Regions from separate parts of the Mesorhizobium sp. M7A.F.Ca.MR.176.00.0.0 genome, predicted to be linked through region 2. Evidence: predicted binding sites of a transcription regulator. Region 2 holds the regulator's gene; each other region holds the start of a gene.

Region 1 (7,252 bases), on a different contig from region 2:
CTTTTCCGCCCTGGAGAAACAAGCCGAGTTCGTCGAGAAGCTGCGTATGGCGCTGGAAAAGTTCGGCCACGATTTCTCGATCATCAAGGCCGCGGAACGGCTGGAGGAGCGCTATGCCGACCTTGCTGCATCGGTGGCGGAAAAACTGAAAGCGATGCGCCGTCGGTGAATGCCTCGACCCTGCCTTTGCCCATGGATCCACCTTTGCCCGCGGTGATTGTCGAAAGACAGTAAACGTCAGCGGGTGTTGAAGAGCAATAGGCGGCAACCGGGAAATTCCTCAACCATGTCCAAGAAAAATCCGGCATCAGTCCCGCTGGCCAGAACAGTTACGCCGCCCACCTGTTGACTTTTCTTGGCTTGGCCGCTCCCTCTTGCAGGGCAGTCTTGGCCGAAGCAGATGAACGGCCGGATTCGAATGGAGGGACTGATGAGATTTCGTTTTCTGCTTGTGTTCGCGACCATAATGGCCGCGGTCTTCGGGACGTCCGCCGCAGCCTTCGCTTACAGCGCCCACACCACGACCAATCTCAATGTCCGTAGTGGGCCGGGAGCGGGATATGCCAGGGTCGGAACGCTGCCCGGCGGCTTCAGGGTCAATGTCACCGGCTGCCAGCCGGGCTGGTGCAGAATTCATGGCGGCGGCGTGAGCGGCTGGGCCAGCTCCGGTTATCTCGAACGCTCCCAAATCGTTCGCCCGCCAATCATCATCGTGCGTCCGCCGCATCGGCCGCCACACTGGCACAAGCCGCACCGTCCTCCGCACCATCGGCCGCACAGGCCACGTCCCGGCAAGTGCAAGATCGCGCCCGGCTTCTCCTGCAAATAGGTTCATTTGCGCCGGGTCTGGCGTGACGGGCAGGGCGGCAAATCAATTGCGGCCCTGCCGCCATGTCCATGGCCTGACGGGTACTTCAGCCGTTCGGTGTTTCAGGCGAAAGATGCGCGCGTCCGCGTGGCACGCCAAGACCGGTGTCCGGCGGCTCGCCGGCTGCCGGTCTGTTCTCGATCATGTGCGTGGTGCGCCAGCGGCCGAAACGGTAGTAGGCCGCCGCCAGTACAAGCGAGCTGATCGAACCCACCGGGAAACTCCACCACAGCGCTTCCTCGCCGATCACGCCACGCATGAAATAGGCGAAGCCGGTGCGCACGACCAGCACCGAAATGACCAGGATGATCAACGGCGGCATCACGGCACCCGTGGCTCGTACGGTGGCAAACAGCACGATGGTTATGCCGAACAGAATGAACGACCACGAGGCGACATTGTTAATGTGGACGGCGATGTCGATCGCCGCGCTGTCGCTGCTCAGGAACAGGCTCAGCACCGAACGGTCGAAAACCGACAGCACTGCAACCAGTGCGCCGGTCAGGACCAGGTTGAAGCCGACACCGGAGGCGGCGATGCGGCCGATCCGGTCCCAGCGCCCGGCGCCGACATTTTGCGCCGCCATCGAGGACACCGCGGCGCCGATGGCGAGCGCCGGCATCTGGATATAGGTCCACAGCTGGGCGGCGATGCCGTAGGCGGCGGCGACCTGTGAGCCGTAGGAATTGACGATGCCCATCACCGTCAGTGCCGCCGCCGAAATGACGATCATCTGCAGACCCATCGGCACGCCCTTGACGACGACGATGCGAAGCAAGGTGGGATCGGGCCGCAGCAGGGCGAGGTTGGCGCCGGCCAGCCGCAGCGGATGCCTGCGCACATAGAGCACGATCAGGATGGCGATCACGCTTACCGTCTGGCCGATCAGCGTGGACGTGGCGGAGCCCGCGATGCCGAGTTCGGGAAACGGTCCGATGCCGCGGATGAGCAATGGGTTGAGCACGATGTCGAGGACGACGGCCAGAGCCATGAAGAAGAAGGGCGTGCGTGAATCGCCGGCACCGCGCAGCACGGTCATGACGAAGGACAGAAGGTTCATCATCGGCACGGCGACGAAGATGATGCGCAGATAGGAGCGCGCGAGCGGCAAGGCATCGGCCGGTGTGCCGAGCGTGTTGAGAATGGCGTCGACCCAGATCCAGCCGCAGACCGCGAGGATAACGGAAACGAGGAAGAAGAACGTCGCGCTGGTGCCGACGATGCGGCGCGCCTCGGGCAGGTCGCGGGCACCGACCGACTGGGCCACCAGGATGGTGGCCGCCATGCCGATGCCGAACACGGTGCCGAGGATCAGGAACAGGACGAGGTTGGCGTTGGAGGTGGCGGTCAGCGCCGATTCGCCGAGGAAACGGCCGACCCAGACGGCGTTGATCGAACCGTTGAGCGACTGCAGCACGTTGGAGCCGAGCACCGGCAGGGCGAACAGCAAGAGCGTGCGCGGGATCGGGCCGCTGGTCAGGTCGCCGGTGCGCCGGCGCGGGGGATTTTTTTCGTCCATGGCGGGCAGCTCGGCGAAGGTTTGTTTCAAGTCGCGTCCGCGATGATTGCCGATACAACGGAACACAGGTTGTGCCTTGATCTAATCATGTTCTCAAAGCTTCCGGAATGGGATATTGATCCTCGATGCGTGGGGCCGCATTCCTATCAGATCTTGGATAAGCCCGGGGGGGGGGCATGTCCGATATTCCGCTGTTTTCTGTGCGCCTGAACCGGCGCGCGTTTCTCGGCGCATCCGCTTTGGGCGCCCTGGCTGTTTCGGCGTGTACAACAACAGACGTGGCGCCGCCGCCGCCGGATGCAGCACCGCCGAGCGATCCGGCTTTCGGCGATGCCGCAAGCATGTATGCGGCGCGTGTCGACGAGGGCTATCAACTGCCGGCAATCCCGGTTGCCAAGGTCGATCCGAAATTCGTGCGCCAGATCGTGGCTGATCCGACCGGGGAGAAACCCGGCACGATCGTCGTCGATACGTCTGAGCACTTCCTTTATCTGGTGCGCGAGGGCGGCACAGCTATTCGCTATGGCGTCAGCCTTGGCAAAGCCGGTTTCGGATGGACCGGCAGCGCCGTGGTCCAGGCGAGGAAGAAGTGGCCGGTCTGGACGCCGCCGCCGGAGATGATCCAGCGCCGGCCGGAACTGGCGAAATACAAGGACGGCATGCCGCCCGGCCCGCAGAGCCCGTTGGGCGCCCGCGCGCTGTATCTGTTCCGCGACGGCAAGGACACGATGTACCGGCTGCACGGCACGCCGGAGTGGGATTCCATCGGCAAGAACGCTTCGTCGGGCTGCGTGCGCTTCATGAACCAGGACATCATCGACCTCTACAGCCGCGTCAACGGCCCCGCTCAGGTCTTCGTGCGTCCCAACCTGTTGGCCGCCGGCAAGATCATGGCCGTGTCGAGCAGAACCGCCGAGCCGATAGATGCGGGCGTCCCGAAGGACGCGGAGTTCTTGAAGTAAGCCTTCTCAATCAATCTGCCTGGAAAAACACCAGCAATAGTGCTCCGGGCGGACGCGCCAAGCGCGCCCGTCCGTGCAGTGGTCGTTACTTCTTGGCCAGTCCCGGCAGCGTGACCTGATAGACCAGGAACATGGTGTCGACATTGGCGCCGTCTTCGGCCTTGTAGGGCGCGCCGACCTGAAAACCGTCCTGGGCGAGAAAGTCGTTGTCGTTGGCGACGAACAGGAAGTAGTCGTCGGGCAGCTTCGCATCGAGCACGCTGACCACCGACATCGCCTCCCACTTCTCGGACAGGTTATCCTGGTCGTTGGGCACGCCATTGTGCAGGCCGAAGCGGCCGAGCTCGGCACTGTCGTTGATGTCGATGAATGGCGTCAGCTTGGCCGGTGTCACCGATGGGTCGACCACGCCCTTGGGGGCGACCGGCCTGTCAGCGCCGTCGAAGGCGCCGCCGGCGATGTCGGTCGCGGTGGATAGGTCGACGACGTTGACCTGGCGATAGAGCGAGGCGTCGCCCTTCAGGCCCTGGCCGTTGCCGCTGTCGCGCGCCAGCATCAGGAAGCTCTTGTCGGAGAGCGCCACGATCTCGCTCTGCGCGGCGACCTTGGTCTTGCGCTTGGCATCCCTGAACACCGGCAGCGGCACGACATATTCGTGCGCCAATTTGAGATGGGCGAGGTCGGACGCGTCATAGACCAGCGCCCTGGTGTTTTGGCGGGTCGAGCCGGAATCGCCGCCGTCCTGCCTGGCCGCCGACTGCAGCACGGCGATCAGGAACTTGCCGTCGGGCGTCATCGCCATGCCTTCGAGGCCTTGATTGTTCTGGCGGCCGGTGTCGGGATCCTTCGGATCGGGCTCGGCGGCACCGGGTCCCGGATTGTCCGAGGCGAAGTTCGGCGTGCCGTGGCGCATCGGCACCAGCGCGGCCGGTGGCTGGGTTGCCGACAGCAGATGCCCGTCGGCGGAAAACCGATAGATGTTCGCGCCGTATTCGTCGGAGATGAACATCGAACCATCGGGCAGCCGCACGATCGCCTCGTTGTCGAGCGCCAGCTTGCCATTGTCGGCTTGCGGCAGGATCGGCATGTCGCCGCTTGCCGCGCGCACGCCGTTGAGCGGATCGAGGCCTGTGGCATCAGCCCCCTTGTCGTCGGTGAGAAGCATGGTGTCGGCGAGCGTTGCCTTGACGCCGGTCTGCCGCTGGCCGGCAGCAGGTGCCGCACCTGGTGCCACCGGGGTAAACTCGATGGCGACGGTGTTGAGGCGCGGCCGGTAGTCGGTGGTACCGACGACATTGTAGCCGCGATCCGGCAGCAACCAGAGCGAACCTTTGTAGCCGGCGGCCTCATGCGTCCAGCCTGATGTGTCGATCGACATGCCCGAGCCCGAACCAAACGTCTCGCCGAACTTGTCGCGCTGAGCGGCCGGGATGCGGCCGACGCCGACCAGCCCTTTGTTGACAAAGCTCGTGCCGCCGACGGTCGCGGTGCTGTCGGCGAGCGCCGGCGTCAAGGCGGTGAACAAGGCCAGCGCGACGCCGAGCGACGCGGTTCGATACAGGTGTTTCATGGATAATCCTCTTTGTGACGGATGTGCCGGAGCGGTCGCGGGACGAAAAACTGAAAGAGGTTCGACATCGATGATGCCGTGCAAGCCTCCCCGAAACGCGGTCTACGGCGCGAACATGATGCTTGCGTGACAATCCGCAGTGCATGCCGACGGTCGACGAAAAACGATGCGCGCGCGCGGCACTAGACACTTATGTCTAGTGCATATATGCTCCAGCCTTCGGACTAACTGTGGAGGGAAGCCTTGAAGTCGCACTACCGCGCAGTCGTCATCGGGGGTGGCGTGGTCGGAGCCTCCGTCCTTTATCATCTGACGCGATTTGGCTGGAGCGATGTGGCGCTGATCGAGCGCGCCGAACTGACGGCCGGTTCGACCTGGCACGCGGCGGCAGGCTTCCATGCTCTCAACGCCGACCCCAACGTGGCCGCGCTGCAGGACTACACCATCAATCTCTACCGCGAGATCGAGGCAGAATCCGGCTGGGATATCGGCCTGCACATGACGGGCGGCGTCAACATCGCCAGCGATCCCGCGCGCTGGGAGTGGCTGAAATCGGCCTGGGCGGTGTTTCAGTCGGTCGGCATCGAGACCGCGCGCCTGGTCACGCCCGACGAGATCAAGGCGATCTGCCCGATCGTCGACGTCACCGGCGTGCTAGGCGGCCTGCATGATTCCAACGAGGGTCACCTTGACCCGTACGGCACGACGCACGCCTATGCCGGCGCTGCAAAAAAGCGCGGCGCCGACATCATCCTGCGCAACCGGGTGGTCGAGTTGAAGCCGCGCGCCGACGGTCGCTGGGATGTCGTCACGGAGCAGGGCACCATCATCGCCGAGCATGTCGTCAATGCCGGCGGGCTGTGGGCAAAGCAGCTCGGCCGCATGGCCGGCGTCGATCTGCCGGTGACGCCGATGGAGCACCATTATTTCATCACTGAGGACATTCCCGAGATCGCGGCGCTGGACAGGGAAATCGGCATCGCCGTCGATCTCGACGGCTTTTCGTATCTCAGGCAGGAGCGCAAGGGCGTGCTGCTCGGCGTTTACGAGCAGAACCCGAAGCACTGGAACATGGATGGCGCGCCATGGGACTACGGCATCGAGCTGATCCCGGAAGACATCGACCGCATCAGCCCCGAACTCGCCAAGGCGCATGAGCGCTTTCCTTGCCTGGCGACGGCTGGCATCCGCAAATGGGTCAACGGCGCCTTCACCTTCACGCCGGATGGCAATCCGATCGTCGGGCCGGTGCGCGGATTGAAGAACTACTGGGTCGCCTGCGGCGTCATGGCCGGTTTCAGCCAGGGCGGGGGCGTCGGCAAGTCGCTGGCCGAATGGATGATTTATGGCGAGCCGCAGGCCGACATTTTCGGCATGGACGTCGCCCGCTATGGTGCCTTCGCCGCCAACCGGGAATATCTCAAGCAGACGACGCGCCAGTTCTACTCGCGCCGCTTCGTCATGACCTTTCCCAATGAACGGCTGCCCGCCGGCCGGCCGCTGAAACGCCCCGGCGCCTATGAGGGCATGACGGCCGCGGGATGCGAATGGACGGCTTCCTGGGGGCTGGAAATCCCGGCCTATTTCGCGCCGATGGGATTTGCCGAGAACACGACGCTGCGGCGCTCCAACGCCTTCGACATCGTCGGCGACGAGGCGCTGCAGGTGCGGCGCGCCTCCGGTCTCGTCGATATCTCGGCCTATTCGCGCTATGCGGTGGCGGGGCCAGGTGCGGAAGCCTGGCTCGACCGGCTGCTCGCCTGCAGGCTGCCGAAGCCGGGGCGGGCCGGCCTGGCGCCGATGCTCGGTCATGACGGACGGCTGAAGGGCGACCTCACCGTCTTTAACTGGGGCGGCGGCAGCTATTGGCTGATGGGCTCCTACTATCTCCGGGAATTCCACATGCGCTGGTTCGAGAGCCATGCGGCTGAAGGCGTCACCGTCGACGACCTCTCCGACACGATGAGCGGCTTCCTGCTGACGGGGCCGAATGCGCGCAAAATACTGGAGCGAACGACGCATCAGGATGTGTCCGGCGCAGCGCTGCCGTTCATGGCCTGCGGCACATTCGACATCGGCATGGTGCAGGCCCGTGTAGCGCGGCTGTCTATATCAGGCGAGCTCGGCTTCGAAATCAGTTGCCCCGTGACCATGCATGCCACTCTGCGCGAAACGCTGCTGGCGGCGGGCGAGGATCTCGGCCTTGCCGAAATCGGCTATTACGCGCTCAATGCACTGCGGCTGGAGAAGAGCTTTGGCATCTGGTCGCGCGAATTCACGCAAGGCTACACGCCGGGCCAGACCGGTCTCGACCGCTTCATCGCTTTCGGCAA
Region 2 (7,252 bases):
GCCTTCCGGCTTGACCTTGAACACTTCGCGGGCCTGCATGCGGCCGACTTCCTTGTTGTCGAAGGTCAGATAGAAGACGTCCTTGTTCTCGATCAGCCGGTCATAGCCGACGACCGGAATGCCTTCGTCCAGCGCCTTCTGCACGGCCGGGCCGATGGCCGAAGCGTCCTGCGCCAGGATGATCAGGGAATTGGCGCCCTGCGAGATCAGGCTTTCGACATCGGTAAGCTGCTTGCCGGGATTGGACTGCGCATCGGCGGAGATGTACTTGTCGCCAGCGGCCTCGATCGCCGTCTTCATGGCGGCTTCGTCGGTCTTCCAGCGTTCTTCCTGGAAGTTGGACCACGAAACGCCGACGACCTTGTCCTTCGCCTGCGCGACAGACGCGAGCGTCAGCGACATGGCGGCACCCGCCAGGATGGCGGCCGTGAATCTTTTCATATTATCCTCCCTGCGCCGCGTATGGCGCGACCAAACTGACCCGAGGGCCGGCACAGAGGCTCTATTTTTTCGAGCCTCGAAAAAATACTGGGCCAACGCCCGAACGCTGTCAACATCGATTCTGATGGATTTTGATGTCATTTCGAGTTTTTTTCGAGTCTCGGAATAAATAAATGACACGGCCTGCAGCTTCTGCCAGTATTTACCGGCGTCACCGACAGCGTTCCAGGGGCAGGAGGAACCGCAGCGACCGGGAGGATATGAAAGAACATGTCGGTCGGAATCCGCCACGACGATCTGCGCCGCCGCAACCGCGCCATGGTGATCGCGGCAGTGCGCCGCGCCGGACAGCCGTCGCGAACCGAGATCGCCGCGACCACAAGCCTCAGCCATTCGACCATCTCGGCGATTTCAGCGGACCTGATCGTCGAAGGCATCCTGACCGAAAGCAAGCCGAGCGAGGCCGGCTCACTCAAACGCGGCCGGCCGCAGGTCGGCCTCAGTCTCAATCCGGAAGCGGCCGCGGTAATGACCGTGGTGCTGTCGCTGAACTTCCTCTCCGTCGCCGTCATCGACTATGCCGGCCAGGTAATATCCGAGGAACAGCGCCGGCTGGACACGCTGACGATGTCGCGCGAGTCGCTGATCGGGGAATGCACGGCCATCGTGCGGCGCCGCCTGGCAGATCCCGACCTGGACGTGCGCAGCATCGCCCGCATCGCGCTGGCCATCCAGGGCATCACCGACACCCGTGCCCGCGCCATGCTGTGGTCGCCGATCACGCCGCACACCGACATCGCCTTCGCTGACATATTCGAAGACCAGTTCGGCATCCCTGCCATAATGGAGAACGACTGCAACATGATGGCGGTGGCGCTGCGCTGGCGCGACCCCGATCGTTACCGCGACGATTTCATCGCTATCCTTTTGTCGCACGGCATCGGCATGGGACTGGTGCTGAAGGGCGAATTGTTCACCGGCACCCATTCTTCGGGCGGCGAATTCGGCCACATGATCCATCGGCCGAACGGCGCGCTATGTCGCTGCGGACGGCGCGGCTGCGTCGAAGCCTATGCGGGCAATTACGCCATCTGGCGCAACGCCAGGCAGATGGGCGAGGATGCAGAACCCGTTGCCGATGTCAGCGACGCCGACATGCGCGCCCTGGCTGCCGCGGCCCGCGAAGGTGACGGACCCGAACGGGAAGCCTATCGCAAGGCCGGCGAAGCGCTCGGCTACGGCCTCGGCAGCCTGTTCGCGCTGATCGATCCGGCGCCGGTCGCCATGGTCGGTGTCAGCGCCGCCGCCTTCGACCTGATCGAGCCGGCATTGCGGCAAGCGATTGCCCAGACCGCCGGCGGCCAGCATTCCAAATCGATTTCCTTCGACACCGAGCCGAACGAACTGCCGCTGATCCGCGAGGGCTGCGCCATGCGGGCGCTGATCTTCGTCGATCAGGAGATTTTTGCGCCGGGCGTGCAGGCGAGATCCGGTTTCGGCGGCAAGAACGTGGCGTGAGTTCAAACGAGGGAGTTCAGTCCTCTCGGATGGCGTATCCGGCCCCACGGATCGTGCGGATGACATCAGGCATACGGCCATTGTTGACCGCCTTGCGCAGCCGGCCGACATGCACGTCGACCGTGCGCTCGTCGATGTAGATCGTCTCGCCCCAGACATTGTCGAGCAGCTGGCTGCGCGAGAACACGCGGCCTGGATGGCGCATCATGAATTCGAGCAGGCGGAATTCCGTCGGCCCAAGCCGGATCTCGCTCTTCTTGCGATAGACACGGTGCGACTCGCGATCGAGCACGATATCGCCGACCTTTAGCACGCTGGACAGCACTTCCGGCTTGGCCCGGCGCAGCAGCGCCTTGACCCTGGCCATGAACTCTGGCGTCGAGAAGGGCTTGACCAGATAGTCGTCGGCGCCGGTCGACAGGCCGCGCACGCGGTCGCTTTCCTCGCCTCGCGCGGTCAGCATGATGATCGGCAGCCGCTCGGTCTCGGGACGCATTCGCAGGCGCCGGCAGAGTTCGATGCCCGAAACCGCAGGCACCATCCAGTCGAGCACCAGAAGATCGGGAACGTTCTCCTGCAGCCGGATTTCGGCCTCATCGCCGCGCGTCACCACCTCGACCTGGTAACCTTCGGATTCAAGATTGTAGCGGAGCAGCACGCCTAGCGGCTCCTCATCCTCCACCACCATGATGCGTGGTGCGATCATCGGCTGGTCACCCCTGTTATGCCGCTGGCGCGGACATTGCCGTCTCGTCCTGCTTCGGACGATTGGCTGGCAGCTGCGTGCCGGTCAAAACATAGTAGGCATTTTCGGCGATGTTGGTCACGTGGTCGCCGATCCGCTCGAGGTTCTTGGCGCAAAACAACAGGTGCGTGCACGCCGTGATGTTGCGGGGATCTTCCATCATGTAGGTCAGCAGCTCGCGGAACACCGAGGTGTATTTGACGTCGATGCGTTCATCATTGTTTCTGAGCGTGGCAAGCGCTGCCGCGTCAGCGGCGGCATACTCGTCGACGACCCCCTGCACCTGGATCAGCACCAGCTGCGCCATCGCGTCGATCGAATGCGAAAGATCGTGCGGCGTGACGCTCAGCCCGACAGTGCCGACGCGCTTGGCGATGTTCTTGGCAAGGTCGCCGATGCGCTCGAGGTCGCCGGCCATGCGGATCGAACCGACCACCGCACGCAGATCGTTGGCCATTGGCTGGCGCTTGGCGATCAGCGTGATGGCGCGATCGTCCAGCTCGCGCTGGCGGGCATCCATGATGGCATCGTCGGAAACCACGCGCTGCGCCAGCGCATTGTCCGAATTGAGCAAAGCCTTGGTCGAGCCACTGACCATCGAGCGGGCGAGATCGCCCATGTCGCGGATCAGCTGGCTGATCTGCTCCAGATCCTCATCGAAAGATGCAACGGTATGTTCACCCATGATCTTCGTCCCTCATATGCCTGAGCTCAGCCGAACCGGCCGGTGATGTAGTCCTGGGTGCGTTTGTCGTCGGGGGTGGTGAACATCTTGTCGGTGGCGCCCTCCTCGACCAGATAGCCTAGATGGAACATCGCGGTGCGCTGCGACACGCGCGCTGCCTGCTGCATCGAATGGGTGACGATGACGATCGTATAGTTCTGGCGCAGTTCGTCGATCAGTTCCTCGACGCGAGCAGTGGCGATCGGGTCGAGCGCCGAACACGGTTCGTCCATCAGGATCACCTCGGGTGACACGGCGATGGCGCGTGCAATGCACAGACGCTGCTGCTGGCCACCGGAAAGACCCGTGCCAGGTTCCTGCAAACGGTCCTTCACCTCGTTCCAGATCGCCGCCTTCTTCAAGCTCGACTCGACGATCTGATCCATGTCGGCCTTGCGCTTGGCCAATCCGTGGATGCGCGGGCCATAGGCGACGTTCTCGTAGATCGACTTGGGGAACGGATTGGGTTTCTGAAACACCATGCCGACGCGCGCCCTGAGTTCAACGACATCGATGTTCTTGTCGTAGATGTCTTCTTCGTCGAGCGTTATCTTGCCGGTTACCCGCGCGGAATCGATGGTGTCGTTCATGCGGTTGAGGCAACGCAGGAAGGTCGACTTGCCGCAGCCGGAGGGGCCGATCAGCGCCGTCACCTGATTCAGGCGGACGTCGAGATTGACATCGAACAGCGCCTGCTTCTCGCCATAGAACACGCCGACCTTGTCGCCGCGCATTTTGATCACTTCGTTCGACTTGGCGTTCATCTTATCGCCCACTGCATTTTCAAGGGACTGTTCGGTCATGATGTTCATACCAAAATGCCTTTTTTCTACCAGCGCCGCTCGAACCGACGCCGAAGCACGATCGCGGTGATGTTCATGGCCATGAGGAAGACGAGCAGGATGATGATCGCGCCCGACATGCGCTCGACGAAGGCGCGCTCGGCCTCGTTCGCCCACATATAGATCTGCACCGGCAGCGCGGTGGCCGGATCGAAAGGCGTCGTCGGTGGATCGGCGACGAAGGCGACCATGCCGATTAGCAGCAGGGGCGCGGTTTCACCGAGCGCACGCGCTAGACCGATGATGGTGCCGGTGAGGATGCCGGGTGCGGCAAGCGGCAGGATGTGCTGGAACACCATCTGCATCTTGGAGGCGCCAAGACCGAGAGCCGCCGAGCGGATCGACGGCGGCACCGCGGCAAGTGCAGCGCGCGTCGCGATGATGATCGTCGGCAGCGTCATCAGTGTCAGCACCAGGCCGCCGACGAAAGCGGCGGAGCGCGGCATGCCCAGGAAATTGATGAACACCGCGAGGCCGAGCAAGCCGAAGACGATTGACGGCACCGCTGCCAGATTGTTGATGTTGACCTCGATAAGGTCGGTGAAACGGTTCTTCTTGGCAAACTCCTCCATATAGATGGAGGCGGCGACGCCGATCGGCAGCGCCAGGAGCAACACGATTACCATCATATAAAACGAGCCGATGATCGCCACGCCCATGCCCGAGGTTTCCGGGCGGCTGGAGGCGCCGTAGGTGAACAGGCCGCTGTTGAAGTGCTCGGCCATCGCGCCCTCGGCCTTGAGCTTGTTCATCCAGGTGATCTGCTGGTCCGAGACCTTGCGTCGCGCTTCCTCGACACTGAGGTCGATCTGGCCCTTGAAAGCCGAGTCGAGATTGGCGGCGGCGAGGATGTTGACGTTGCGTGTCGTGCCGATCACGGACGGATCGGCGGCAACGATGTCGCGCAACTGGACGCGGGCGCCTTCCGACAGGAAGCCCTTGAGCTTCTGGATCATCGGCTTGTCATCAGGAGAGATGCCGAGCTTGGCCACAAGCGCGTTTTCGGCGAGCCTGGGATAATTTGCCTTGATCAGAACGCTCGGATCGGTTGCACGCTTGCCGGAAGGATCGATCACCTTCTCGTCGAACGAGATCGGCAGTGATACCGTCGTCTGCCAGAAGGCGGTGTAGCCTTTCGAGACGATGGTGATCAGCATGATTGCCAGGAACGCCAGGCCTACGGAAATCGCCACGACGCCATAGATGCGGAAACGGCGTTCGGCGGCGTAACGGGCCTTCAGGCCGATGTCGCGGCGCGGATGGGCCGCCGCCCTGACCATCGTATCCATGGAAATGTCGGTCATTCGTACTGCTCCCGATATTTGCGCACGATGTAGAGCGCGACGATGTTCATCACCAACGTCAGCGCGAACAGCGTCAGGCCGAGTGCGAAGGCGACCAGCGTCTGCGGCGAATTGAACTCGAGGTCGCCGGTGAGCTGGTTGACGATCTTGACGGTGATGGTCGTCATCGCCTCGAACGGGTTGACGGTGAGGTTGGCGGCGACGCCCGCCGCCAGCACGACAATCATCGTTTCGCCGATGGCGCGCGAGGCGGTCAGCAGGATGGCGCCGACGATGCCGGGCAGTGCAGCCGGCAGGATCACCCGCTTGATCGTCTCGGAGCGGGTCGCGCCGAGGCCAAGCGACCCGTCGCGCATGGCGCGCGGCACCGCGGTTATGATGTCGTCCGAAAGAGAGGACACGACCGGGATCAGCATGACGCCCATGACCAGGCCGGCGGTGAAGATGCTCTGGCCCTGGATGAAGGGCGAACCGCCGGTCAGCGCCGCGGACAGGTCGCGCAGGAACGGCCCAAGCGTGACGACGGCGAAGATGCCGTAGACGATGGTCGGTATGCCGGCCAGCAGTTCAAGCGCCGGCTTGACCACCGAGCGCACCTTGGGCGTTGCATATTCGGCCATGTAGACAGCCGACATCAGCCCGACCGGCACCGCAACCAGCAGCGCGACGGCGGCGATGTAGAGCGTGCCCGCAAGAAGCGGGATCAGGCCGAATTGGCCCTGGCTGCCGCCCGAACCGGCAGCGGCAAAACGCGGATCCCAGACGGTGCCGAAGAAGAAACTCATCGGCGAGACGCTTTCGAAGAAGGTGATCGTCTGGAACAGCATCGAAAGCACGATGCCGATGGTGGTCAGGATGGCGATGGTGGAGGCGGCAAGCAGCCCCCACAGCATCAGCCTCTCGACATTGTTGCGGGCCCTGGCGCGCGGCTCGATCTGCCTGAGCGCATAGAAGGCGCCGGCGATCGAGGAAACGAGAATGACAATGGCGCCGAACAGGCCGAGCCGGTCCTGGACCTTGTTCGCCTCGATGGCGATCGGGATCATGTAATCCTGCGTGTCGCTCGCCAGTGCCACACCCTTGGCGGCGAGCAGCGGCTGCAGCTCGGCAAAGCTGGCCGGCATTGCGGCCAGTGTGCCTGCATCGAGTTTGCGCAGGCCCCTGGCGAGGCTCTTTACCAGGCTGACATCCAGTGCCTCACTGGCAACCTTGCTGTCGACGGTGCGCTCGGGCAAGGCAGTGTGAATGTGTCGGTCCAGATAGACGGAAGACCCGACGGTCCAGACGGCAAGCAGCAAAAGAGCAGGCAGAACGGCGAGCAGGAAGGCCCACCAGCCATGATAGTGGGCGCGCGAATGCGGCTTGACCTTGCCATTGTCCTGGGCCGCGGCACGTTGCCGACCGATGAAAAAGGCAACCAGGCCGACGGCAACGACGATGGCCAGTACGAGCAAGGACGACATGGACCCACCCCAAGAGAAATTCTTACGCAGCCGCCATTGCGGCCTGCGATGAAACCGGGGCGCGGGATTTGGCCCGCACCCCGGTTCGGCAGCTGATTACATCGACTTTCCGGCGGCGAAAGCGTCACGCTGGGCCTGACGCTCGGCATCCGGAGCCGCAACGAGGCCGTATTCGGCGAGCGGGCTTTCCGGGCCAACCATCTGGTCGTCAAGGA
Region 3 (7,252 bases), on a different contig from region 2:
TCCCGATGATTTGGCAGCCCTTGCTCCCGAGATTCCATGGAAACAAGTTCGTGGGATAGGCAACGTTTTGCGTCACGAATATCACAAAACCTCCGGTGCGATAGTATGGGCGGTGGTGACCGACAGCCTGCCGCCACTGCGTCTTGCTGTCGAACGTATGCTCGAAGCGTCGCAGCGCCGATAGTTGTGGCTGACACTTGCGGCAGCATCCTGTTCGCGTCGCAAGGAAGGAACCGCGATATTTCTCTCGTCATAAGCAATTGCATGGCAACGGAACATTTGCTCGCGTCGAGACTGCCGGATCTTTCTGCTCTGCACGTGCGGTGCGGCAAAGTTCTTTGAAAATACCGGTTGCAATTCACAATCAGCTTGCTACAAACAACTGCTTGCAAAATACAATCGGTTATCGAGGAGGCTCGCATGTCCAAACTTCGCGTCAACGCTTTCACCCTGTCGCTCGACGGCTATGGCGCCGGTCCCGATCAGGATCTGCAAAATCCTCTCGGCGTCGGTGGGGAATCCTTGCACAAGTGGTTTGTCGACACCTGCACCTTCCGCGAGAAGGTGCTCGGACAAGATGGCGGCACCACCGACGTCAACGAGGCGTTCGCGGCGCGCAGCTTCGAGAATGTCGGCGCCTGGATCCTCGGCCGCAACATGTTCGGGCCGATCCGCGGCGAGTGGCCTGACGACAGCTGGAAGGGCTGGTGGGGCGACAACCCGCCCTATCATGTGCCGGTTTTCGTGCTCACCCATCACAAGCGGGAACCGATCACGATGGAGGGCGGCACGACTTTCCACTTCGTCACTGACGGTATCCATTCAGCTCTTGAACAGGCTAAGGCTGCCGCTGGCGGCAAGGACGTGCGGGTCGGCGGCGGCGTCGCCACCATCCGGCAATATCTGCAGGAAAAACTGATCGACGAGATGCATCTGGCGATCGCGCCGGTGCTGCTCGGCTCGGGCGAGAACCTTTTCGCCGGCCTCGATATGCTCAAGCTGGGCTATATCTGCAGCGAGCAGGTGGCGACGCCGCTTGCCACGCACGTCACCATCAAGCGGGCGTAGTTACAGCTTTTTCTCCCCGTCACTATACGGGGAGAAGGGAGCGATCCATCAATACTTCTCCGGCACGTAGAGCTCGCGCGGCAGCACCTGGCGCTCGTATTCGGGGTTGAAGACGCGCTCCGGCAAAGTGATCTCCTCGTGCGGCACTTCCTCGTAAGGCAGCTGCTTGAGCAGATGGTCGATGCAGTTCAGCCGCGCGCGCTTCTTGTCGTTGCCCTCGACGATGAACCAAGGCGCTTCCGGGATGTTGGTGCGGGCGAAGGTCTCTTCCTTGGCCTTGGTGTACTGCTCCCAGCGCACACGCGACTGCAGATCCATCGGCGACAGTTTCCACTGCTTCATTGGATCATGGATGCGCATCAGGAAGCGCATCTGCTGTTCCTCGTCGGTGATCGAGAACCAGTATTTGACCACGGTGATGCCCGAGCGGACCAGCATGCGCTCGAACTCCGGCACGTCGTGGAAGAATTCTTCGACCTGATCGGGCTGGGCAAAGCCCATCACCCGCTCGACGCCCGAGCGGTTGTACCATGAGCGGTCGAACAGCACGATCTCGCCGCCGGCCGGCAGATGCGGGACATAGCGCTGGAAATACCATTGCGACTTTTCGCGCTCGGTCGGTGCCGGCAGTGCCACGACGCGGCAGATGCGCGGGTTGAGCCGCTGGGTGATGCGCTTGATGACACCGCCCTTGCCGGCCGAATCGCGTCCCTCGAAGATCACCACCAGCTTCTTCTTGTGGTAGGCGACCCAGGACTGCAGCTTGATCAATTCGGACTGCAGGGTGATCAGGTCGCGAAAATATTGCATGCGATCGATCGAAGGCGGATGCGAGTTCTTGTAGATCTTGGCGATCTCCATCGACAGCGCCGGCTCCGACATTTCGAGCTCATAGTCTTCGTCGAGCGTGTCGGCGAGTTCGGCTTCAAGCCAATCCCGGGCCGGAGAATTCTGTTTTAGCTCGGTCATTATCGGCTGCTCCACTTGCAAGCTCTGTCGATTCAGGTCCGGCGCCCCAAACTCCGGCTTACAGCCCGGAACGGCAACGCCTGAGCCGACTTCAATATAGGCCTGCAATGACGGTTTTATTGCAGCCTGACCTGATCGCCACCACTGCAAAACCCGCGAGGCATGATCGATCCGCCGCCCTGGCATCGAGACATACCGCGCAAATTGTCATACAAATAGCATCCACATTGGGGCGCCCTTCCCAACCTCTTCTCAATGCAATCGCGAGGACCGACATGGAATACCGCACTCTCGGCCGTTCCGGCCTGAAAGTATCGACGCTGACCATGGGGACCATGACGTTCGGCGGCGCCGGCGCATTTTCGGCTGTCGGCAAGACAGACCTGGACGAGGCGCGCCGGATGATCGATCTCTGCATCGACGCCGGCATCAATGTCATTGACACCGCCAATGTCTATTCGAATGGCATTTCGGAAGAAATCATCGGCGAAGCGCTCGGCGGCAAGCGCAAGGGTGACGTGCTGATCGCCTCCAAGGCACGGATGCGGATCGGCAAAGGCCCGAACGATGAAGGCCTGTCACGCCATCACCTGATCCGCGAATGCGAGAAAAGCCTGAAGCGACTCAGGACCGACGTCATCGACATCTATTTCCTGCACGAATGGGATGGCGTGACACCGCTGGAGGAAACCATCGGCGCGCTCGACACGCTGGTTGCCCAAGGCAAGATCCGCTATGTCGGCTGCTCCAACTATTCCGGCTGGCAGGTGATGAAGGCGCTCGGCATCAGTGACAGCCATCATCAGCCGCGCTTCGTCACGCAACAGATCCATTACACGCTGGAAGCGCGCGAGGCGGAGTACGAGTTGCTGCCGATTTCCGTCGACCAGGGGTTGGGCGTTCTGGTCTGGAGCCCGCTCGCCGGCGGATTGCTGTCCGGCAAATACCGCCGCGACAGCCCCACCGCCCGCCAGCTTGCCGGCTGGTCCGAACCGCCGATCCGCGACGAGGACCGGCTGTGGCGGATCGTCGACGTGCTTGTCGAGATCGGCACGCAGCGCGGCGTGTCGGCAGCGCAGGTGACGCTGGCCTGGCTGCTTGGCCGGCCGGCCGTCAGTTCGCTGGTGATCGGCGGCAGGACGGAAACGCAGTTCCGGGACAACATCGCGGCGGCAAGCCTGGTGCTTTCCGGCGAGGAGCGCGAGCGCCTCGACGCGGTCAGCCGGCCGCCCTTGCTCTATCCCTACTGGCACCAGCAGCTGACGGCAAAGGACCGTTTTGGTGCTGCAGATCTGGTGATTGACCGAAGCGGCATCTGATCGGCAAATCGATGGCGATAGGTATTGGCCGCCGCAATGATGGACCTGGCCCCTTCATTGCGACGCGCATCTTGCAAGCCTGGCCATCATCGACGCACTATCGCTTCAGCTGTTGTGTTTGACGGCTAATGCTCCTAGGCAGGACCAGAGCCGCGAGGCAGTGAAAAGGAGCCAATATGGCGCGACCACCAAACTACGATCAGGAACGCAAGGAACGCGACCGCCAGAAGGCGGCCAAGAAGGCCGAGAAGCTGGCAGCCAAGGTTGCAGCGCGGGAACGTTCGAAGCCCGAAGACGAGACTGAAGCCGAAACCGAAACGGCAAAGTGACGGCAAACGGCCCGCAGATGCGGGCCGTGCCTCAATCCAGATTGCCGCCCCAAATGTCGGCTTGTGTCAGGCGGGCGCCTTGTCGCTGACGAACACGTCCACTTCGCGTGCTGCCGCGATGAAGGCACGCCTGGCGTTCATCGCCGGCTTGTCGCCGGCGAGTGCGTCATGGCAGGCCTGCAGGGCCGCGCGATGCTTGGGGCTGCGCTTGCCGGGCCAGCTGTTGAGGAGGTAGTCGGAAGCCTCACGCGCCGTGCGCAAGAGCTGAGTGCTTCCCGCCGCGACTGACTTCACAGTCACAGGTGTTTCAAATCGGTTGTTTTCCATGGCCGCTCCTTACGCCATCGGCGTCTGCGAAGCGAGGCGAAAGTGCGCATACGTCCAGACGCCGCTTTGCGCCCTTCATCCACCTTTAAGCAGCAACGACGGCAAAGCCTCTGGCGCGAAGACCGCGCCGATCGTTGGCGAGCGACGTCACCAGCCGGTCGCGGCTGCCGACGATGTGGTCTGACAGCAGGCGCGCGGCTTCATCGGCGTCGCCAAGGCGTGCCGACGCCAGTATGGCGCGATGTTCGGCCCAGGCGCGGCTGAGGGCCGCTTCGTCGCGAACCTCCAGCCAGCGCGCCCGCGACAGGCGCGTCATGGCATCGCGCACCGCCCGGAACAGGAATTCATTGCCCGACAGACGCGCCAGTTCGATGTGAAAATCCATGCCGACGCGATGCCATTCCTCGCGCGGCGTGTCGTTGTCGCAGGACTCGAGCATCGCCTCGATGACATCGACGGCGCTCCGGTCCGCCAGGCTGCATGTCAGGCGAAGCGCCGCAACCTCGACTGCTTCCCTGTAGACGGCGATCTGCTCGAGTTCAGCCAGATTGATCGGCGACACCGTCCAGCCACGTCCGTCCCTGCCGACCAGGCCCTCGGTCTCAAGCCGCAGAAGTGCTGCCCTGACCGGGGTTCGCGACGCGCCGAAGCGGCTCTCGATCCAGCGCTCGGTCAGCTTCTCGCCGGGGCCGATCTCGAGGCCCAGGATCATTTGCCGAAGCTGTTTTTCGACGCTCTGCATCTGCGACATTGTCGTTTCCATTTTCTGATCGTTGCTGGCGATCGTCTTGCCGGCCGCCTTTTCCGATCACGTTTGAGACGGTCGCATTGACAGCGGTCAAGCTTGCGTCCATCAGGGGCACCATCTTGGTATCCCAAATTGGTATCCGCAGCAAGCATCGATAAGAGTTGCTGGGACAGGACATATGACATGCAGCAGCAGAACACGCCCCCGGCGACCGACAGCACCTACAACATCCACTGGCGGCGCAATCTGTTCGTGTGCGTTGCCGGATCGTTTTCGACGCTTGTCGCCATGACGCTGCTTTTGCCGTTCCTGCCGCTCTATATCGAGCAGCTCGGCGCCGAGGGCCACGCCGCGATCGTGCAATGGTCGGGGATTGCCTATGGCGCGACGTTCTTCGCGGCGGCGCTGGTGGCGCCGCTCTGGGGACGTCTCGGCGACCGGTACGGCCGCAAGGTGATGCTGGTTCGCGCCAGCTTCGGCATGGCCATATGCATGTCGCTGACCGGCATGGTGCAGACGGTCTGGCAACTGGTGCTGCTGCGGCTGCTGATCGGGTTTGCCGGTGGCTATTCCTCGGGATCGACCATCCTCGTTGCCATGCAGACGCCGAAGGAACGCTCCGGCTGGGCGCTGGGCCTGCTGTCGGCCGGCATCACGGGTGGGGCTCTGGTCGGCCCACTGGTGGGCGGCGCCCTGCCGCCGCTGATCGGCATCCGCGCCACCTTTCTCCTCTCCGGCGGCGTCATCTTCCTGGCGTTCCTGGCGACCACGTTTCTGATCAAGGAGAATCCCCGGCCGAAAACAGCGGACGCCGCAGCGAAGCAGAAGCAGAAAGGCGGCTGGGCACAAATCCCGGACAAGCGGCCTGTCGTCGCCATGCTGGCGACCGGCATGCTGTTGAGCTTCGCCACCATGTCGATCGAGCCGATCATCACCGTCTATGTGCAGCAACTCATCGAGGACCAGAGCCGCGTCACGCTGATATCAGGCGTCGTCATGTCGGCGGCGGCCCTTGGCGCCATCCTGTCGGCTTCGCGCCTCGGCAAACTCGCCGACCGCGTCGGCCACTGGAACGTCATCATCGGCGCGCTAGCCGTCTCGGCACTGCTGCTGATCCCGCAGGCCTTCGTCACGCAAAGCTGGCAACTCATCGGCCTGCGTTTCCTGATGGGCCTGGCGCTGGGCGGGCTCTTGCCCTGCATCACCAGCGTGATCCGCCACAATGTTCCCGATGGGGTCGGCGGCAATGTGCTCGGCCTGTCGATTTCCGCCCAGTATGTCGGGCAGGTCGCCGGTCCCCTGCTCGGCGGCTTTGCCGGTGGCCATTTCGGCATGCGCTCGGTGTTTCTGGGCACATCCGTCTTGATGGCCGGCGGCGCGGTGTATAACTGGCTGGCGCAATCGCGCCGCGAGCAGGACATGCTCGCCAACGCCGGTAAGCCCTGACGGGGTTGGGCTTATCCCTCTGACATCACGGAGCCACGGACATGAGCACGGCCGAGCAACCTTCAGGCAATATCGGCCGTATCCTCGTCCTGGCCGGAGGCCTCTGTGGCGCCGCCGGCGTGGCGCTGTCGGCCGCGGCAGCGCATCTGGGCGGCGCCTTCGTCGGCACCGCCGCATCCTTCCTGCTGATGCATGCGCCGGTCTTCCTCGCCGCCGGATTGCTTGGCGCGAACCGGATCCTACGCATCGGCAGCCTGATCCTGCTGGTTGGGCTTTTGTTGTTCTGTGGCGATCTGCTGGCCCGCGATTTCATCGGGTCGCGGCTGTTCCCGCTGTCGGCGCCGATCGGCGGCACCTTGCTCATCGCCGGCTGGCTGGTGATCGCGGCCTCGGCGCTGGGGCGGCCACGTTCCTGACGCCTTTGAGCGCCCTGCCCCGATAACAGACCTCCGCCAATCAAACGTCGTTTGTAGTGCCGTTAGTCCTGCCGGTCTCGGGCTGGATGAGCAATTCACGATTGCGCCGCCGCAGCCTTCCCAACCGACGCCGCTCCGGCCGTTCGGAAGCCGGCGCGATGCCCCAGTAGTTGCGATAGATGTCTTCGAACAGATGGCTCACGGGATGCATGATGTGCACTCCTTTCAATACTTGAATCGATCCAATCGATGGGCGCGAAAAACCGAACCCGCTCAGCTCCGCTTGCGCTCCACAAGGAACCGCAGCTCGCGGACCCATGGACTGGCTTTGCCACGGCGCTTCTGCGTCGTGGTGTTCGACGAGATGCTCCAGTCGTTGCGATAAATGTCTTCGAACAGAAAATTGACGGGGTGCATGACAAACATCTCCCTTTCCAAGGGCTGAATCGATCCAATCAAAGGCGACTATAAATTGGATCGATTCAAACATACGCCTCACCGACCCCTTGATCAAGTCAAAATTTGAACCGATCCAACGAAAGTGTTAGATGGGATGAATTGAGGAGACGAAGATGGCGCCACTGACCTCTACAAAGACCAGGCCGATCCGGCTGGCAGACATTGCCAAAG
Region 4 (7,252 bases), on a different contig from region 2:
GACTGGCCAGGCAATGTGCGCGAGCTTGCCCATTTTGCCGACCGTGTTGCGCTCGGCCTCGGTCCGGAAGATGAGAGGAGGGCGGTCTCCGCGCATTCGCCGGAGCCTACGGCAGCATTGCCAGAACGGGTCGGCCAATACGAAGCACAGCTCATCCGCGACGCGCTGCGCGACCATGGTGGCGAGGTGCGCAGCGCCATCGATGCGCTGGGCGTGCCGCGCAAGACCTTTTATGACAAGCTCAAGCGCTACGGCATTGCCGCATCAGAGTTTCGCAATGGCGGTGATCCGGATACGTAGCCCATCCCGGAAAGGGTAATGTCTCAGTTTGAATTCAGAAGATCGTCGGTCGCGTTTGAGGCGCAGGCGAAACCGCCTATACCTCGTGGAAAGGAAGGGAGGAGCGTGTCCTGAAGGTTAAAGTTCTCGTTCTTGGATGGCTCGGCCTATTATTCGCGGGGTTGCTTATCCTCCAAGTTTTCCTGGGAGAACGCCACGGAGGGGGCTTCCTGTGGGCGGCGATCATCGGCTTTACTTGGGCGATTGCTTATTGGCCGGTTACATTGATTGTGCTCGGCTTAGGATTTTGGGCGTCAGACTGGTGGTTGAGGCAGGGGTAAACGCCCAAATCAAACTGGGACACTACCCGGAAAAGCGATGAACACGACACTGGAAACGACGGCAAATCCCTTGCCGGAAGACCTTACCTTTCTCGCCGAAAGGCTGGCGGCGTTCAACGACGGTGATGTCGGCGCTTCCGAAAGGAAGGCGCTTGCCGTGTTTGTGCGCGACGAGGATGGCGCGGTCGTCGCTGGCATTTCCGGTTACACCGCCTGGGGCTGGCTCTACCTGCAATGGCTCTGGGTCGATGAGCGGCTGCGCGGCCAGCACATTGCCGGCAAGATGCTGGATGCGGCCGAACAGGAAGCCATGGCACGCGGTTGCCGGAATGCCTGGATCGACACCTTCAATCCGAATGCCGCCAAGGTCTACCAGCGTCAGGGTTACGAACCCTTTGGAACGCTTGCCGATTTCCCTATCGGCCGCAGCCGCATCTTTCTACAGAAGAGGCTGGCGTTGGTCTGATCCATCCCTGCGGAACCGGGATGGACTGTCTTCCTGCCTGACCCGCAATCCGAACGAAGGTGGTTATGGTCCGGCGGACCGTTACTCGGCCGGAACCAGGCCTGGGTCTCCCATCGGGCTTGCTCTGGTTTCCTTGCGTGCCGACGCACGGGCGAGCACGCTTTGGCGGTTTACGGATCTGCGCTCGGCATCGATGCGATGGATCAGGATTTCCGCACGCTCGATCGACCCGAGCAGGGCCAGGATCGTGCCGCGTTCGGCGGCACCGGCATTCGGTCCGAGCGCCAGCGTGCGGGCACGCAGTTCCTCGACCCCAGGCAGATTTACATGGCCGGCCGGCATCTGCGGGCTGGAAATTCCGTAAGTTGGCAAGATTTCGCGCAGCGACGTGTCGAGCTTGTTCAGCGCGACGTCGACGATGGCTTGCGCTGGGTTGCTGAACTTCTCGCGCCTGACGCGGCGCGCCACCTGATGCATCGATTCCGTCAGGGCGGCCGTGAAGTCGGCTTCCTCGATCAGGCTGGCGATCAGATCGAGCTGTTCGTAAGGCAGATCCTCCTTCATCAGCGCGGCGGTGTAGGCGCGGATATCGCGGCTGAGGATGTCGGTCGCCAGATAGTGCTCGCCCGGATCCGACGGCGCCTTCTTGGAAGAGCGTGCGATGTCGAGGAACATGGCGCCGGCCTCCAGATGGCGGGCCGTCTCTTGCTGCACGGCGGGAATGGCCTTGGCAAAATCGCTGGCCAGTTTGCGGTCGAGGAATTTCGGCGTCGAGAAATCCTCCGCGTCGTCGGCATCCGTGTGGCCGACACGCGATAGCGCCCGCTCGAACACGCCGATGAACGGGAACAGCAGCACTGTGTTGAAGACGTTGAAGAAGGTCGAGTAGAGGCCGACCGCGACCGGCACCAAGGGGAAGGTCTCCTTGCCGTCGACAATCACCGGAACGGCCGGATCGCCGCCGAAGAACTGCATGGCCCATTCCAGCACCTGGATGGAGACGAAGAACAGAGGGATGGTGATGCACACCCCGATGATATTGAACGAGATGTGCGCATAGGCGGTCCGCTTGGCGTTCTTCGAAAGGTTGAGCGAAGCCATCCACGACGTGATCGTGGTGCCGAGATCGGCGCCGAGCGAGAAGGCGACGGCGGTTGTCCAGTCGAGAATGCCCGCCGCGCCAAGGCCCATGACGATGCCGATCGTCGCCGAGGACGAGTGGATCATCGCGGTCACGCCGGCGGCGATGAACACGCATTTGAAAAGGTTGAGGTAGGAGTCGGCCGTCAGCGTCTGCAGCAGCGCCATGACTTCCGGCAGGTTGCGAAGCGGACGCAGGCCGCCGGTCATCAAATTGAGGCCGTAGAAGATCAGAGCGAAACCCATGCAGGCGAGCGCTATGTTCTTCACCTTTTCGCTTTTGGCGAAGCAGTAGACCAGCGAGAACACGCCGGCCAGGATCAATCCGAGCGGACCGAGCGGCAGGGCGATGAGCCCGTTGCCGAGCGTGGTGCCGATGTTGGCGCCCATGATCACGCTGATCGCCGGCCGCAGGGCGATGACACCGGCATTGACCAGCCCGACGACCATGACGCTCATCGCCGTCGACGACTGGATGACGCCCGTGATCAGCGTTCCCGCCAGCACGCCTTTGACCGGCGTACCGGCTGCCTTGGCGAGAAAGTCGCGCATCCGGTTGACCGACAGCGCCTGGATGCCGTTTGCCATGAAATCCAGACCGAGCATGAAGATGCCCAAGCCGCCGATCACCGGCACGAGGATGTCCTTGAAGATATCTATGTCCATTTCAGGCAGGCCCCCAACAAGTCGCCACGACGACGCGGTATGAAGTTCAGTTGCTGCGCAAGGCAGCTTTCGTTCGGGTCAGTTTCCGACCGGCAATTGCCTTGCCCAATACTGTTCGATCTGGCCAATGAGCGCTTTCGGCAGCGGCACATAGCCGAGTGCGGTGGCGTCGCCGGCACCTTGCGCGAAGGCGAGCCGGAAAAGATCATGCACGCGGCGATAGCGATGTTCCGAACGTCCCGCGACCTGGACAACGGCGAACACCGCCGTGCTGATCGGGTACGCACCATCTCCGCTGCGATTGGTGAGGGAGGCGAAGAAGTCGGTCGTTTCCCCCCAGGCGACGGAGGTGGCCGCTGCTTGCACGCCCTGCGGGTCCGGTTTGACGAACTTGCCGGATTTGTTCTGGACCGCTGCGAAGGGAAGGCCGGCGCGAAGAACCTGGCCGTATTCGGCGTAGGCAATCGCTCCCTTGCTCGCAGCCACGGCACGAAGAAGCGCTTGCGTACCTTCCGCGCCTGTCCCGAGCGGCCAGTCGATCAGAGTGTCGGCTCCAAGCTTCGTCTTCCAGTCTTCGCTTGTCGATGACAGAAACTCGGTGAAGACATAGGTTGAGCCCGAACCGTCCTGCCGGTGGATGACGCTGATGGCGAGATCGGGAAGGGCTATGTCGGGATTGAGCACCCTTATCGCAGGATCGGACCAGGACTTGATCTTGCCCAGATAGATGTCGGCGATCACCGGGCCGGAGAGGCGCAGACCTTGCTCCGGCAGGCCATCGAGATTGGCGACCACCGCGATCCCGCCCATGACGATCGGAAATTGCTGCTGGCCGTTCCTGGCGAGATCATCAGCCGGCACGGGAACATCCGTGGCGGCGAAATCCAGTTCGGGCTGCGCAAGCCGCATCAGGCCGGCAAGGGATCCGACTGGTTCATAATCGACGGTCCAGTCCAGCGTGAAGAAGTCGCCGCCGTCGGCGCGTGCAGCCTTGTATGTCGTTGCCCACTTGCCGATGATCGGCGCGGCCAGTGTCGACCCCGCACCGCGAATGGGCTCAGCCCGCGCAGCGGATCCGATCATGGCCCCGATGATTGCAAGGGCGAGCGCAGCTGCCGCCCCCGAAACCGTCGGCCGTGCACCGCGCAATAAGGCTAAACCTGCTGACAACATAAATTGAATCCCAACTATACTGCCGCCGCTATGTAGGCGCGCATCAATGGCCATACGCCTGCGAAATGAGGCGTCAGCTGAAAACAAGATCGCTGTTGTCTTGTATTAATTCTTCTTAACGGTTGGATGACAGTGGGTCCCGGCGGAAAAGCTTTTCGACTATTCCGAAGACCTTTCGACTGCAAAACCTGAGCAAAAAGCCGCATCGCCTGAAAGTCGGCCGGGCGGGAAAGGTCATCCTCAAACACTGAGATAGAGACCATCCCGTTCCGGGATGGAAGAGGCTCTAACTGGCGAGTTTTCCGCCCCGCATCGGCCGCGGTGCGCCGGTCGTGCTCGGAAAACTGATTGGCAGGCCGCGCAGCACGCGCACCGCGAGGAAGGCAAAACACTCCGCCTCGACCGCATCGCCGCTCCAGCCGAGGCTCTCGGCCTGCACCACTTCGACGCCGGCACGGCTGGTCAGCATCGCCATCATGGTCGGGTTGTGGCGGCCGCCGCCGCTGACCACCAGTTTTTTCGGACGGCTTGGTAAGAGGTCGAGTGCCTTGCCGACGGCTCCAGCGGTAAAGGCGGTCAGCAGTGCCGCGCCATCCTCCGCATCCAGCCCGTCCGCCATGGCGGCGCCGAAGTCGAAACGGTCCAGCGATTTGGGATAGGGCTTGGTGAGATAGGGGTGCTGCAGCAGCTTGGCCAGCCGCGCCTCGTCCACCTTGCCCGCACCGCCGAGCGCGCCGTCGCGGTCCATCTCGCCGAGCCCCTTCGACTTGATGAAATCGTTCAGCGGTGCGTTGGCCGGTCCGGTGTCGAAGGCAACGACATTGTCGATGCCATCCCACCAGGTGATGTTGGCGACGCCGCCGAGATTGAGTACGGCCACCTCGCCATTGGCGCCGGCGCCGCGCATCAACGCCGTGTGATAGACCGCGGCCAGCGGCGCGCCTTGCCCCCCGGCGCGCATGTCGGCCGAGCGGAAATCGTAAGCGACCTTGGTACCCAATATGGCATGCATCAGCTCACCATCGCCGAGTTGCCTTGTCTGGCCCAACCGTCCAACCTGCGGCGCGCGATGCAGAACGGTCTGGCCGTGAAAACCGACGACGCCGATATCGGCCATCGTCATGCCATAGCCTTCGACCAATTCCTTGACGGCTGCTGACTGGGCACGCGTCAGGGCTTCCTCCGCGGTGTGGAAGATCGCCGGCTCCGGCCCGACAAAGTTCCACGCCCGCGCCTCCGTCAGCGTCTCTTCCAGCAGGGAGCGGATCGACGGAGGATAGGGCATCAGCCGATAGGTGCCGAAATCCTCGATACGTTCGCCGTCGGTCTTGATCAGCGCGACGTCGATGTTGCCGTCCAGCACCGTGCCGGTCATCAGGCCGACGGCCCAGATTGGTTCCATAGTCGTTTCCTTGTTGAGCATGATCTTTCCGAAACCGTTTCCCACTTTTCGGGACCATGCTCCAGTCCCCATTGATGAGATCGCCGACCGCTTGACGAAGCAAAACGGTTCCTCTGTCGAAATCACGTGTCGGATGGATCCGGTTGGTGAGCAAGGTCCAAGCCTTGCCCCTGTCGAGGCGGGGGTCGCGGTGCCGAGGCGGACCTATCCTCGTAGCGCCACTGGCGATACCGGACCGCGCAACGCCGGTTTGCGGCCGTCTGGCTCAACAACCGCAGCGATGCCACCTCTTGCCTGCCGGCCGCGAAGGCGCGACCTTGCCTGATCTGGCGAAACGCTTCCGCCGAAATCCGCAAGGAGAGAAAAATCATGACCTCATCCGATGTGGCCGTTATTGCAGGCGCGGGCGCTGGTCTGAGCGCCTCGCTTGCGCGCCTTCTCACCCGCGAAGGCTTTCGCGTGGTTCTGGCCGCCCGCAACGTCGAGAAGCTCAGCGCTCTGATCGACCAAACCGGTGCTCTGGCCGTTGAGACGGATGTCGCCGACGCTGCGTCCGTCGCCAGGCTGTTCGACACCGCCGACAAGGCCGGCACGCTGGCGCTCGTGGTGTTCAACGCCAGCGCACGCACCCGCGGCCCGATCGCCGAGCTCGATGCGGAAGCGGTCAAACAGGCATTGCTGGTCGGCGCCTATGGCGGCTTCCTGGTCGGCCAGCAGGCGGCGCGCCGGCTGCTTGTCCGGGGATCCGGTTCGATCCTGTTCACCGGCGCCACTGCCAGTGTGAAGGGCTTTCCCGGCTCGGCCGGCTTTGCCATGCCGAAATTCGGCCTGCGCGGCCTGGCGCAGTCCATGGCCCGCGAACTCGCCCCGCAGAACATCCACGTCGTCCATTTCATTATCGACGGCCAGATCGCGCCGCCCGGACAGGCAGCCGATCCCGACCGGCCGGACCGCCGCCTGTCGCCGGATGCCATCGCCGAGGCCTATCTCACAACCCATCGCCAGCATCGCAGCGCCTGGAGCTCGGAGCTTGAGTTACGGCCCTGGATTGAGACGTTTTGACAACCCACCTGATCGCCCGGCGGGAAGCAACGCGATCCTTCCGCTTTTCCTAATATATTAGGCAATGCTGATATTTTGTGGCGCTGAGCTGCTTATCCAATACATAAAAAGGCACAGTGTAATATATACGTTTGTTTAACGCGGGTTGTGCATGTTGCAGCTTTCCCGGGTTAATTGAGAACGCGCATGTCGGTTACACGTCGTACACTGCTTGCGGCCGGGAGCGGCGGGTTGCTGATTTCACAAGCCCGCGCAGCCAGCACTCCGGGACAGCAGGCGGAGAACGCCCCTCAACCTATCGCGAGCGGCGATGCATTGCGCATCGCAATGCCGGCCTTCGCTTCCAATCCGTTCTTTCCGGCCGACGGATCGGGGGACGATGGCATAGACATGGAGTTGGCCCACGGCATCGCCGCGGCGCTTGGCGTCGAGCCGGTATTCGACCGATCCGCCGCAACGTTCGACGATATCGTCAGTCAGGTCAGTTCCGGACAGGCCGACATGGCGATTGGCAAGCTCAGCCGGACGCTTCAGCGCGGCCGGTCGATCATCTATTCCCGCCCCTACGCCATGCTGCGGCAAGGGCTGATCGCCAACCGCCTCAACCTGGCGCGTATCGCGCAAGGCAAACCGGCCGAACAGATCGTCCGTGATTTCTCAGGCGATCTTGGCGTGATCGAGGGCTCTTCATTCGCCACCTATGCGGCCACGACCTTCCCGCAT

What was found. The regulator PhoB, encoded in region 2, activates phosphate uptake and scavenging genes when phosphate is short. The targets are predictions, from matches to a motif close to TGTCATNNANCTGTCAT.
Region 1: EOB59_RS12975 (esterase-like activity of phytase family protein) is a predicted target of PhoB. The motif match lies at 5,035-5,051, and genes of this name have one in related genera.
Region 3: ppk2 (polyphosphate kinase 2) is a predicted target of PhoB. The motif match lies at 2,145-2,161, and genes of this name have one in related genera.
Region 4: pstS (phosphate ABC transporter substrate-binding protein PstS) is a predicted target of PhoB. The motif match lies at 4,181-4,197, and genes of this name have one in related genera.

What each region holds. Positions count from the first base shown of each region.
Region 1 is NZ_RZTC01000031.1:12,805-20,056, forward strand. Features, by position in the region: gene EOB59_RS12955 (hypothetical protein) at 1-169, shown strand, start outside; gene EOB59_RS12960 (SH3 domain-containing protein) at 431-829, shown strand; gene EOB59_RS12965 (MATE family efflux transporter) at 915-2,417, opposite strand; gene EOB59_RS12970 (L,D-transpeptidase) at 2,564-3,349, shown strand; gene EOB59_RS12975 (esterase-like activity of phytase family protein) at 3,435-4,919, opposite strand; gene EOB59_RS12980 (FAD-dependent oxidoreductase) at 5,163-7,252, shown strand, end outside.
Region 2 is NZ_RZTC01000020.1:16,211-23,462, reverse strand. Features, by position in the region: gene xylF (D-xylose ABC transporter substrate-binding protein) at 1-441, opposite strand, end outside; gene EOB59_RS09550 (ROK family protein) at 712-1,959, shown strand; gene phoB (phosphate regulon transcriptional regulator PhoB) at 1,976-2,665, opposite strand; gene phoU (phosphate signaling complex protein PhoU) at 2,682-3,389, opposite strand; gene pstB (phosphate ABC transporter ATP-binding protein PstB) at 3,416-4,240, opposite strand; gene pstA (phosphate ABC transporter permease PstA) at 4,258-5,574, opposite strand; gene pstC (phosphate ABC transporter permease subunit PstC) at 5,571-7,037, opposite strand; gene EOB59_RS09520 (substrate-binding domain-containing protein) at 7,134-7,252, opposite strand, start outside.
Region 3 is NZ_RZTC01000026.1:9,649-16,900, reverse strand. Features, by position in the region: gene EOB59_RS11360 (HepT-like ribonuclease domain-containing protein) at 1-184, shown strand, start outside; gene EOB59_RS11355 (dihydrofolate reductase family protein) at 421-1,068, shown strand; gene ppk2 (polyphosphate kinase 2) at 1,117-2,037, opposite strand; gene EOB59_RS11345 (aldo/keto reductase) at 2,313-3,356, shown strand; gene EOB59_RS11340 (hypothetical protein) at 3,533-3,685, shown strand; gene EOB59_RS11335 (DUF982 domain-containing protein) at 3,752-3,985, opposite strand; gene EOB59_RS11330 (GntR family transcriptional regulator) at 4,098-4,763, opposite strand; gene EOB59_RS11325 (multidrug efflux MFS transporter) at 4,944-6,206, shown strand; gene EOB59_RS11320 (DUF423 domain-containing protein) at 6,248-6,622, shown strand; gene EOB59_RS11315 (hypothetical protein) at 6,663-6,833, opposite strand; gene EOB59_RS11310 (hypothetical protein) at 6,896-7,048, opposite strand; gene EOB59_RS11305 (substrate-binding domain-containing protein) at 7,195-7,252, shown strand, end outside.
Region 4 is NZ_RZTC01000016.1:65,127-72,378, reverse strand. Features, by position in the region: gene EOB59_RS08260 (sigma-54 dependent transcriptional regulator) at 1-300, shown strand, start outside; gene EOB59_RS08255 (GNAT family N-acetyltransferase) at 658-1,086, shown strand; gene EOB59_RS08250 (Na/Pi symporter) at 1,168-2,892, opposite strand; gene pstS (phosphate ABC transporter substrate-binding protein PstS) at 2,971-3,975, opposite strand; gene EOB59_RS08240 (anhydro-N-acetylmuramic acid kinase) at 4,352-5,467, opposite strand; partial or broken gene EOB59_RS36065 (esterase) at 5,535-5,642, opposite strand; gene EOB59_RS08230 (SDR family NAD(P)-dependent oxidoreductase) at 5,837-6,529, shown strand; gene EOB59_RS08225 (transporter substrate-binding domain-containing protein) at 6,716-7,252, shown strand, end outside.